3 regions of the Sorangium sp. So ce321 genome follow, and region 2 is predicted to be linked to each of the others. Evidence: riboswitches for the same ligand, from Rfam matches in the RefSeq annotation. Region 2 holds a riboswitch; each other region holds the start of a gene.
The links. Region 2 has a riboswitch for cobalamin ahead of WME89_RS02515 (energy-coupling factor ABC transporter permease). Riboswitches for the same ligand answer to the same signal wherever they lie in the genome.
Positions count from the first base shown of each region.

Region 1: another riboswitch for cobalamin. It lies ahead of WME89_RS00850 (ribonucleoside-diphosphate reductase subunit alpha); the one in region 2 lies ahead of WME89_RS02515 (energy-coupling factor ABC transporter permease).
Region 3: another riboswitch for cobalamin. It lies ahead of WME89_RS07650 (TonB-dependent receptor); the one in region 2 lies ahead of WME89_RS02515 (energy-coupling factor ABC transporter permease).

Region 1 covers NZ_CP150329.1:215,292-218,867, forward strand. Annotated here, with positions in the region: gene WME89_RS00840 (SCO family protein) at 1-72, opposite strand, end outside; gene WME89_RS00845 (cytochrome c-type biogenesis protein CcmH) at 320-853, shown strand; cobalamin riboswitch at 975-1,182, shown strand; gene WME89_RS00850 (ribonucleoside-diphosphate reductase subunit alpha) at 1,439-3,576, shown strand, end outside.
Region 2 covers NZ_CP150329.1:632,711-636,286, reverse strand. Annotated here, with positions in the region: gene WME89_RS02520 (enoyl-CoA hydratase/isomerase family protein) at 1-150, shown strand, start outside; cobalamin riboswitch at 1,386-1,591, shown strand; gene WME89_RS02515 (energy-coupling factor ABC transporter permease) at 1,724-2,401, shown strand; gene WME89_RS02510 (hypothetical protein) at 2,398-2,775, shown strand; gene WME89_RS02505 (CbiQ family ECF transporter T component) at 2,765-3,526, shown strand; gene WME89_RS02500 (energy-coupling factor ABC transporter ATP-binding protein) at 3,523-3,576, shown strand, end outside.
Region 3 covers NZ_CP150329.1:1,973,617-1,977,192, forward strand. Annotated here, with positions in the region: gene typA (translational GTPase TypA) at 1-762, opposite strand, end outside; cobalamin riboswitch at 993-1,199, shown strand; gene WME89_RS07650 (TonB-dependent receptor) at 1,429-3,576, shown strand, end outside.

The DNA of each region.
Region 1 (3,576 bases), 420 kb from region 2:
GCGGCGGACCGGCGCTTCGTCACCGGCCGAGGATGGCCCTGGAGGCGTGGAGCAGAGAACCTCGTGTGGCATGCGCGCGACATTACGTGTCGCGAGGCGTGGCGGGCAATGCGTCACGGTGTCGCATCCCGTCGAAGGGTGCAGCGTTATCCCGGCCTCGGGCGCGCACAGGGCCGCGCGGCGACCAGCGCGACATCGTGTCGCAGGGCCCTGGCGGCCGGCGGCGCTAGCCTGTCTCGCCATGATCCAGCGAGCGCGCGGCGCGTCTGCGAATGACCCGGCCCGTTCCCCTCACGGCGCGCGGGAGGTGCGCTCGCCATTGCATCTCCGGCCCCTGCGGAGCTCGCGCGGGCGCCGCGCGGCGGCGCTGGTCGTCGCCGTCACGGTCGTGGACCTCGGCGGCAGGGCCGAGTCGGCGGCGCCCAGCCCTGCCGCGGCCGAGCTCGTCGACTCGACCCCGGCGCCCGGCGAGAGGGCGCTCGAAGGGCGCCTGCTCGCGCCTTGTTGCTGGGATCAGACGCTCGACGTTCACGAATCGGAGGTGGCGCAGGAGCTCCGTCGCGAGATCCGCGTGCGCCTCCGTCGGGGAGAGGCCGTCGACGCCCTCGAGCAGGACCTCATCGCGCGTTATGGGGACCGCATCCGCGCGGCGCCTTCGTCGGGCGTCCTCGGCAAGGTCGCCCTGAGCATGATGCTCGGCATCGCGGTGAGCTTCCTCGGGGTCTTCGCCCTGCTGCGCTCGTGGAGGCGCAGCGCCGCGCAGCCAGCTCCGTCCCATGTGGCCATCGCAGCGCCTGTACGCGACGAGTATGACGAGCGCCTCGACGACGAGCTCCGGATGCGTGACGGGTGAGCACACCCGCGCTGGGCACCCATGGCGCGGTCGTTGCGCGCTGGGCATCCATGGCCGGTCGCCGCTCCGCTCCGCCAGCCCCGACCCCAACATCTCGCTTGACCTTCCCCGCGCGCCACAATATGTAGTGGCTCATGTTGGTGCCTCGGGCTTCGGCCCGGGGCTCAAAAGGGAACCCGGTGTGACTCCGGGGCTGCCCCGCAGCGGTAAGCGAGAACGATCTCCACGACGAGCACTGGCCCTCGGGCTGGGAAGCGGTGGACCGTAGGAAGCCGGCGAAAGCCGGAGCGCTCGCAAGCCCGAAGACCTGCCAACATCCAGCGTCGGGGAGACATCCCGCGCCGGTTTGACCTGGAAGCCTCGTGGGAGGGCGGTAGGTCCGAGCTGGCGCCGACTCTCGCGCTTGTCCCGGTTCCGACCCCCTCCCGCGTTGTCTTCCTTTCGCCCGCGGGGGCGAGCGGTCGGTCCGAAGGCGCTCTCCTGAAGAGCGCGCGCCCCGTGCGCATCGGCTGGCTTCTTCGCTCTCGCGGCATCGACGCGAGCGGTCCGGGACCGCTCCGAACGAAGCACGACGAGGAGGATTCCATGCTGAGCGATACGTTGATGAGGAGCAACGGCGCGGCGCCGTTGCGCGCGCTCCACGCGCCCCACACGAGCGCCCGCGGCGCCGAGGACACGCTCCCGCACACGACGATGCGGGTGACGAAGAGGAACGGATCGAGCGAGCCTGTCGACGTCAACAAGATCGTCCGGGCCGTGAGCCGCTCTTGCGCCGGCCTGTCCGACGTGGACGCGCTCCGCGTCGCGACAAAGACCATCAGCGGCCTCTACGACGGCGCGACGACGCGCGAGCTCGATCAGCTCTCCATCCAGACGGCGGCCTCGCTCATCGCCGATGAGCCCCAGTACGCGAAGCTCGCGGCGCGCCTGCTCGCCACCGTTATCGACAAGGAGGTCCGCAACCAGGAGATCCACGCCTTCTCGCAGTCCATCGCCGTCGGGCGGCGGCTCGGCCTCATCAACGAGCGGCTCCACGGCTTCGTGGCGCAGAACGCCCGCAAGCTGAACGACGCGATCGAGCCGGGGCGGGACCACGAGCTCGAGTACTTCGGCCTGCGGACCCTCTACGATCGCTACCTGCTCAAGCACCCCGAGACGCGCCTCGTCGTCGAGACACCGCAGCAGTTCTTCCTGCGCATCGCGTGCGCGCTGTCCGAGACGGCGGCGCAGGCCATCGAGCTCTACCGGCTCTTCTCGTCGCTCGACTACCTCCCGAGCTCGCCCACGATGTTCAACGCGGGCACGAGCCACGAGCAGCTCTCGAGCTGCTTTTTGCTCGACTCGCCGGAGGACCACCTCGAGACCATCTACCAGCGCTACACCGATGTAGCGATGCTCTCGAAGTTCTCGGGAGGCATCGGGCTCGCCTACCACCGCGTGCGGTCGCGCGGGTCGCTCATCGAGAGCACCAACGGGCACTCCAGCGGCATCGTGCCGTGGCTCAAGACGCTCGACGCGTCGGTGGCGGCCGTGAACCAGGGCGGCAAGCGCAAGGGCGCCTGCTGCGTCTACCTCGAGCCGTGGCACGCCGACGTCGAGGAGTTCCTCGCGCTGCGCGACAACACGGGCGACGAGGCCGCGCGCACGCACAACCTGAACCTCGCAAACTGGGTGCCGGACCTCTTCATGAAGCGGGTCGAGGCCGACGGCGAATGGAGCCTGTTCGATCCCAAGGACGTGCGCGATCTGCCCGATCTCTACGGAGACGAGTTCGAGCGCCGCTATGCCGAGGCCGAGGCGGCGGGCCTCGCCAGGAAGACGATGAAGGCGCGCGACCTCTACGCGCGGATGATGCGCACGCTCGCGCAGACGGGCAACGGCTGGATGACGTTCAAGGACAGGTCGAACCGCGCCTGCAACCAGACGGCGCTGCCAGGCCGGGTCGTCCACCTGTCGAACCTCTGCACCGAGATCCTGGAGGTGACCTCGAAGGAGGAGTCGGCCGTCTGCAACCTGGGCTCGATCAACCTCGCGCGCCACACGCTCGCGCGGGGAGACGGCGCGGCCGCGTTCGACTTCGAGAAGCTCGCGCGCACGGTGCGGACGGCGGTCCGCCAGCTCGACCGCGTCATCGACCTCAACTACTACCCCATCGCCTCGACGCGGCGATCCAACCTCCGCTGGCGGCCGGTCGGGCTCGGGCTCATGGGCCTGCAAGACGTGTTCTTCCAGCTGCGCCTGCCCTTCGACGCCCCGGCCGCGCGGGACCTCTCCAGGCGGATCTCGGAAGAGGTGTATTACCACGCGCTCTCGACGTCCGCGGATCTCGCGGCGGAGAAGGGGCGACATCCGGCGTTCGACGAGACGCGCGCCGCGCGCGGAGAGCTCCAGTTCGACGCGTGGGACGTCGTCCCCGAGGACACGGCGCGCTGGGAGGCGCTCCGCGCGCGCGTCCGGGCCGAGGGGCTCAGGAACTCGCTGCTCGTCGCCGTCGCGCCCACGGCGACCATCGCGTCGATCGCGGGCTGCTGCGAGTGCATCGAGCCGCAGGTGTCGAACCTCTTCAAGCGCGAGACGCTCTCCGGCGACTTCCTGCAGATGAACCGCTACCTTGTCGCGGAGCTCAAGCGGCTCGGCGCCTGGAACGATGCGGCGCGCGTCCGGCTCAAGCTCGCGGAGGGCTCGGTCCAGGGCATGGGCGAGCTGCCGGAGGAGCTCCGCGC
Region 2 (3,576 bases):
CGCGTGATCCTGCGCGGCGAGAGCCTCGACCTCACCGCCGCCAACGAGCTGGAAGTCCAGGCGTTCGCCGCGCTCTTCGGTAGCGACGATCAGAAGCTCGGAATGAAAGCGTTCCTGGCAAAATCGAAGGCCGAGTTCACCGGGAAGTAACGAGCGGGCAACCAGAAGGCAAAAAAAGACCGCGTCTCATGCCGGAGGGGGGACCCGACATGAGCGCGGCAGGTGAACCGCGTCGGAACATTGAACGTCCACGCGGTGTGCAAGGAAAGACCGCATGCGCTCCGGGCTGGGGGGCTGCGCCGGCGCGCATGCGGTGAGCAGAGTGTGGCACCCGGAAGCGCGCTGTCGATCACAAAGTGCAAGGCCTGCGCGCCAGTGAGCGAATTGCTCACGGCGTGAAGGCAGCCAGGCGACGACGCGGCGCGCACACCCGCGATATCCTGGAATGCACATCCGAGCCGGGCATACTCATCCGCAGAGTACAGCGTTCGTGCGGAGCTCTTCGAGTTCTGTGAAAAGAGAACACCAGCGCTCGGGCGCTGCGCGCCGGGTACGGAACACCGACTTCCATAAGTAAAGGGCCCGACCGAACCAAGCACGCTGGTGCGAAGGCCGCGCCGCACCTTCCACCGAGCGCACGAGCGGCAGCGCAGGGCGCGCGCTCCGGCCAGGGCGCCGGAGCGAGCAGCGCCGTGGCGGGGAATGTGTGAAGGTGTGTAAAGAGCGTTTACTACGGAAGCAGAGGATAGAAACTGACCAACCCCTCTTGCCCTGTGCGTCTCGGTCAATTTCGTGGCCTCCACCATTGCATTGATTGCATTGGTAGGGAGGAGCTCACCCTGGCCCAGCCTGTCTGCCGGCAGGTGGAACATCCGGCGCGCGGCGCGCAGGAAAGCCTCGGGCCGCTCGCTCGCAGCAACGCCAGGGTGCGAGCAACACGGCGCACCTCCGACGAGGGGCTCGGACGGTGCGCGGCGGGCTGGACGGCGGGAGCTCGCGCGGCCGGCGTACCGGGCAGCGCGGCTCCGCCGTGAGCCGTGTCCGCCGTGAGCCGCATCCGCTGTGAGCCGCATCCGCTGTGAGCCGCATCCGCCGTGAGCCGTGTCCGCCGTGAGCCGTGTCCGCCGTGCCCCGCATCCGCCGTGAGCCGTGTCCGCTGTGCGCCGTGTCCGCCGTGCCCCGCATCCGCCGTGAGCCGCATCCGCCGTGCCCCGCATCCGCCGTGGGCCGCGTCGTCCGCCGCGAGCCGCACCTGCCGCGAAGAGGCGCGAGGGGAGCCCGAGGGGGCTCACCGGCGAGCCCGCGGCACGAGGCAGGCGCCTCCGCCGAGGCCGGGGCGCGACCTCCTTGACGCCGGGCGCGAAACGGGATTACCGAGCATCCATCTGACAATCCATTCCTCGGGTGCCCTCAGGGGCATAACAGGGAAGCCGGTGCGAAACCGGCGCGGTCCCGCCACCGTGAATGGGGAGCTGCATCCGAAGACCACTGGGCCTGCCCACGAGACCCGGGAAGGTGGACGCAGCGCCGGGAGCTAGAGCAGCTCCCTGAACCCATGAGCCGGGAGACCTACCCGAGCCCCACGAGGTGCAGCTTGCGCACGTCTTCGTGGCGTCCGGGTGCGGACTTCACCCGGATCGCCCAAACCGGTCTTCCCGGCCGCCCTGTGTTCCTCTCTGCCGTGTTCCTGGCCTCGCTGCTCGCGGCGCGGCCCGCGGCGGCGATGCACCTCGCGGAGGGCGTCCTGCCGCTCGGCTGGTGCGCGGTCTGGAACGCGCTCGCCCTGCCCTTCGTCGCGATCGCCCTCCACCTGCTCCGGCAGCGCACCGAGCGGGACGCCTTCTACAAGCCGTTCGTCGGCCTCGTCGCCGCCGCCGTCTTCGCGATCTCGTGCATGCCCGTGCCGGTGCCCACCGCAGGGACCTGCTCCCACCCGTGCGGCACCGGGCTCGCCGCGATCCTCATCGGCCCCTGGATGACCGTCCTCGTCACCGTCGTGGCGCTCCTCATCCAGGCCCTCTTCCTCGCGCACGGCGGGCTCACGACGCTCGGCGCCGACGTCGCGTCCATGGGCATCGCGGGCGCCTTCACCGGGTACCTCGTGTTCCGGCTCGCGCGGCGCTGCGGCGCGAACCTCTGGGTCGCAGGGTTCCTGGCCGGCGTGACGTCGGACTGGGCCACGTACGCGACAACGGCGCTCGAGCTCGCGCTCGGGCTCGCCGGCGAGGGCTCGGTGACGTCGATGTTCACGGGCGTCGCCGTCGCCTTCATCCCGACCCAGCTGCCGCTCGGCCTGCTCGAGGGCGCCATGACCGCCGGGGCGCTCGTCTTCCTGCGCGCCCGGCGGCCCGACATCCTGGACCGGCTCCAGGTCGTCCCGCTCGCCGCGGGGGCGTCGTGACGCCGCGGCCCGCGCCGCGCCGGCTCGCCGCGCTCGTACGGCCCGCACCGCGCGGGCTCGCCGCGCTCGCACGGCCCGCGCCGCGCCGGCTCGCCGCGCTGCCGCTCGCCGCGGCGCTCTGGCTCGCCGGGTGCGGCGGCGCTTCCTGGGACGGCGTCGACGAGGCCGTCGTCCGCCGCGTCGCCGAGGACGCCGGGCGCCACGACACGGGGCCGCTGTTCGCCGGGCTGGAGGGCGATCTCCTCCTCTTCGCGTTCCTCTGGGCAGGGCTCCTCGCCGGCTTCGTCATCGGCTACTACGCGCGCGTGCTCTTCGTGGAGCGCGCCGATCAGCCCGCCGGCAAGCCCGGCGGACAGGGCCTCCGTGCCGATTGACCCCCCGGCGCGGCTCCGCGAGCGCCTCCGCGACGTCGACCCCCGGCTGCGCCTCGGGGCCGCCGTGGCGGCGTGCTGCGTCGCCGCGGGCGCGCGCTCGCCCTGGACCCCGGCCGCGCTGCTCCTGCTCGCGTGCGCGGCCCTCCGGCTCCAGGGCATGACCGCCGGCGCGATCCTCCGCGCCTTCGCGCCCGCCGCGTGGATCGGCGGGGTCGCGGCGGCCCTCGCGCTCGCGCTCACCCCGGGGGAGCCGCTGCTCGCCGGCGCGGCGTTCCCGCTCGACGCCGTCACGCGCGAGGGGGCCCGCCGCGCCGCCACCCTCGGCGCGCGCGTCCTCGCGGCGGCCGCGGTGCTGCGGTGGCTCTCGCGCGCCGCCGCGCCCGCCGAGATCGAGGCCGCCCTCGCCGGCCTCGGCGCGCCCGCGGCCCTCGTCGAGCTGCTCGCGCTCGCGCGGCGCTTCGCCGGCGTGCTGCAGCGCGCGGCCGACAGCGCGTGGAGCGCCGCCGCGCTCCGCGGCGGGTTCTCGCGCCCGGGCGCCGCCGCGCGCTCGGCCGGCGCCGTCGCGGGCGTCGTGGTCCTGCGGACCCTGGAGCGCTCCGAGCACGCCGCCATCGCGATGCAGCTCCGCGGCTACCAGGGCAAGCTCCCCGTCGCCGACCGCCGGGCGAGCGCGCCCGCCGCCAACCTCGCCTTCGCCGCCGCCGCCCTCGCGGCGCTGACGCTCTGCGTGGCCGCCGGAGGCGCCGGGTGAGCGCGATCGCGCTGCGCGCGCTGGCTATCGCGCTGCGCGCGCCGGCGATC
Region 3 (3,576 bases), 1.3 Mb from region 2:
GACGTCGGCGCCGGACCGGGCCGTGCCGCGGACCACGCGGCCGACCGCGAGCCGGCCCACGTAGTCGTCGTGCGTCGTGTTGCAGACGATGACCTGGAGCGGCCCGTCCGGGTCGCCCGAGGGCGCCGGGACCCGATCGAGGATGGTCTCGAAGAGCGGCTGGAGGTCCGTGGCCTCGTGCTCGAGCTCGCGCTTCGCCTGGCCGAACTTCGCCACGGCGTAGAGCGTCGCGAAGTCCTGCTGCGGGTCGCTCGCCTCGAGGTCGCAGAAGAGGTCGAACACCTCGGAGAGCACCTCGTGGGCGCGCGCGTCGCTGCGGTCGATCTTGTTGATGACGACGATGACCGGGAAGCCGCGCTGGAGGCACTTCGAGAGCACGAAGCGCGTCTGCGGCAGCGGGCCCTCGGCGGCGTCGACGAGGAGCAGCGCCCCGTCGGCCATCATCAGCGTGCGCTCGACCTCGCCGCCGAAGTCGGAGTGGCCGGGCGTGTCCACGATGTTGATCTTGACCCCGCGGTACCGGATGCTGGTGTTCTTCGCGAGGATGGTGATGCCGCGCTCGCGCTCGAGGTCGTTCGAGTCCATGACCCGCTCGGCCACAACCTCGTTCTCTCGGAAGGCGCCCGACTGGCGGAGCATGTGATCGACGAGCGTCGTCTTCCCGTGGTCGACGTGGGCGACGATGGCGATGTTGCGGAGATCATTACGCGGCATATACGGCGGCGGCCGTGTAGCACGCGACCCACGGAGGAGCGAGCCCATCCTCGCCAGAGGTCGAACGTCCGGCCGACGCCGGCGCGCCGGCGACGCGCGGGTTGCGCGCAGGTTCCGCGCCGGCGACGCGCGGGTTCTGCGCAGGCCAGGCGCTCCGGCTCGCGGTGAGTCCGCCGTCGCCGGGGGCGAGCGCCCCAGCTCGGCGGTGATCTCGCGGCGGCCGCTCGCGGTCACCGGGCTCGACAGGACGACTGTTGACAGGCGATCGAGCGCCGCCATAGGGTGCGCGCCGTGCTGGTGCCTGGGCCCTTGCCCAGGCTCAATAGGGAACCCGGTGAGAATCCGGGGCTGCCCCGCAGCGGTAAGCGAGAACGACCTCCACGACGAGCACTGGCCCGAGAGGGCTGGGAAGCGGTGGACAGTAGGAAGTCGGCCCGGCCGAGGAGCTCGCAAGCCCGAAGACCTGCCAGCGCCCGGCGACGGGGAGACATCTGGCGCCGGTTCGACCTGGGAGCCTCGAGGGAGGCGGTGAGGTCCGTGCCGTCGCAGCGTCTGCGCGCGTCCCGGAGTCCGACCCGCCCCCGCGCTGCCTCCCGGTAGCCCGTGGGGGCGAGAGGTCGGTCCAGGGCATCGCCGCCACTGGACTGCCTTCCCTCCGCTCGGCGCGAGCGGCCCCGATCCGCTCGGCGCGATGCCAGCAAGAGGAGGACGCGCATGCCGCGCGAGACGATCACGAAGGGCCACGGACACCGCCGCTCACGCCACCTGCTCGCCGCACTATCGATCTCGCTGACCGTCGCGCGGCTCGCGCGCGCCGAGGTCGAGGCGCCGGAGGCGCCGACCGCCGCCCCGGGGGCGCCCGCGGACGGCGGGGCGAAGGCGCTCGCGGAAGGCGCGGGGGCGAGCGCCGACGGCGGCGCGGGGGCGAGCGCCGACGGCGGCGCGATCGAGGTCACCATCCAGGCGGAGAAGCCGGCGAGCGAGGCCGCCTCGCGCGTCTCCGTCGGGCATCGCGAGCTCGAGCTCAGGCCGAGGCTCCGGCCGGGCGACATCGTCGAGGCGGTCCCGGGGCTCTTCGCCGTGCAGCACGCCGGCGGCGGCAAGGCCAACCAGTACTTCCTCCGCGGGTTCGACGCGGACCACGGGACCGACGTCGCCTTCTTCGTCGACGGGGTGCCCGTCAACATGGTCAGCCACGGCCACGGGCACGGCTTCACCGATCTCTACTTCGTGATCCCGGAGCTCGTTACCGGGCTCGACGGCTACAAGGGGCCTTATTACGCGAGCATCGGCGACTTCGGCACCGCGGGCGCCGTGAACTTCCGCTTCGCCGAGAAGCTCGACGAGAGCCACGCGCAGCTCAGCCTCGGGCAGCACGGGATCGCCCGCGGCCTCGTGGTCGCCTCGCCGGATCTCGGCGACGCGTGGCGCGCGGTCGCCGCGGCGGAGATCTACCGGAACGACGGGCCCTTCCTCAGCCCGGAGCGGCTCAAGCGCTTCAACGTGTACCTGAGGGCGACGCACGACCTGAGCCCCACCGGGAAGATCCAGATGACGTGGATGTCCTACGGGTCGACCTGGCACGGCTCCGGCCAGATCCCCGCGCGCGCCGTGTGCGGCGAGGGCGAGCAGGACCAGCTGAACCCGCCGCCGTCCGCCTACGGACAGCCGTGCATCGATCACTTCGGCTCGGTCGATCCGACCGAGGGCGGGGCCACCCAGCGGCACATGGCGTCCCTCGCGTACTCGACCGCGTGGCGGGACGCCGACCTGAGCGCGCTGGCCTACCTCGTCCGCTACCGCTTCACGCTGTACTCGAACTTCACGTTCTTCAGCGAGGACCCGGTCCACGGCGATCAGATCGAGCAGAACGACGATCGCGTCGTCGGAGGCGCCGAGCTCCGGCTCCGCAGGCAGCTCGAGTACCGCGGGGCGAAGCTCACGACGTCGCTCGGCGCGCAGATCCGCGCCGACGCGATCGACAAGTCACTCCACCACGACGAGGCGCGCGAGCGGCTCGAGGAGCGGGGCACGGCCCACGTCGACGAGGGCCAGATCGGCGTCTACGTCGAGCAGGACGCCCGGATCCGGCGCTGGCTCCGCTTCGTGGCCGGGGTGCGCGGGCAGTGGATCGACGTCAACGTGGACGACCGGCGCGAGGACCTGGGCGCGACCGGGAACAGGTCGAGCGGCTTCCGGGGGCAGATGCAGCTCTTCCCGAAGCTCACGGCGATCGTCTCGCCCGTCGCGGCGCTCGACCTCTTCGCCCATTACGGGCGGGGCTTCCACTCGAACGACGCCCAGGGCGTGGTGCTGCGCGAGGGGGCGGCGACGCTCATCACCCCCGCGACGGGCTACGAGGTCGGCGCGAGGGCCACGCCGCTCCGCGGCCTGACGCTGAGCGCGGCGGGGTTCCTCCTCGATGTCGACTCGGAGCTCGTCTGGAGCGGCGACGCGGGCGCGACCGAGCCGTCGGGGCAGACGCGGCGCTACGGCCTGGAGATCGGCGGGCGCTACCGGCTCGGGAGCTGGCTCTTCGCCGACGTCGACGCGACCTTCACCCGCGCGCGCTTCCGGGCGAACGCAGGCAACGGGAGCGCGGTGGCCCTCGCGCCGACCCGGACGCTGACCGCGGGGATCGGCGTCCGGCCGACGTTCGGCGCGCTCACGCCGTTCGCGGCGCTCCGGGTCAAGGCGATCGGCGCGCGGCCCGCGACCGAGGACGAGTCGCTGACGGCCGAGGGGTTCACGGTCGTCGACGCGAACGCCGGGCTCCGGTGGAAGGACGTCGAGGTGGCCGTGGACGTCCAGAACCTCTTCGACGCGACGTGGCGCGAGGTCCAGTTCGCGAGCGAGTCGCGG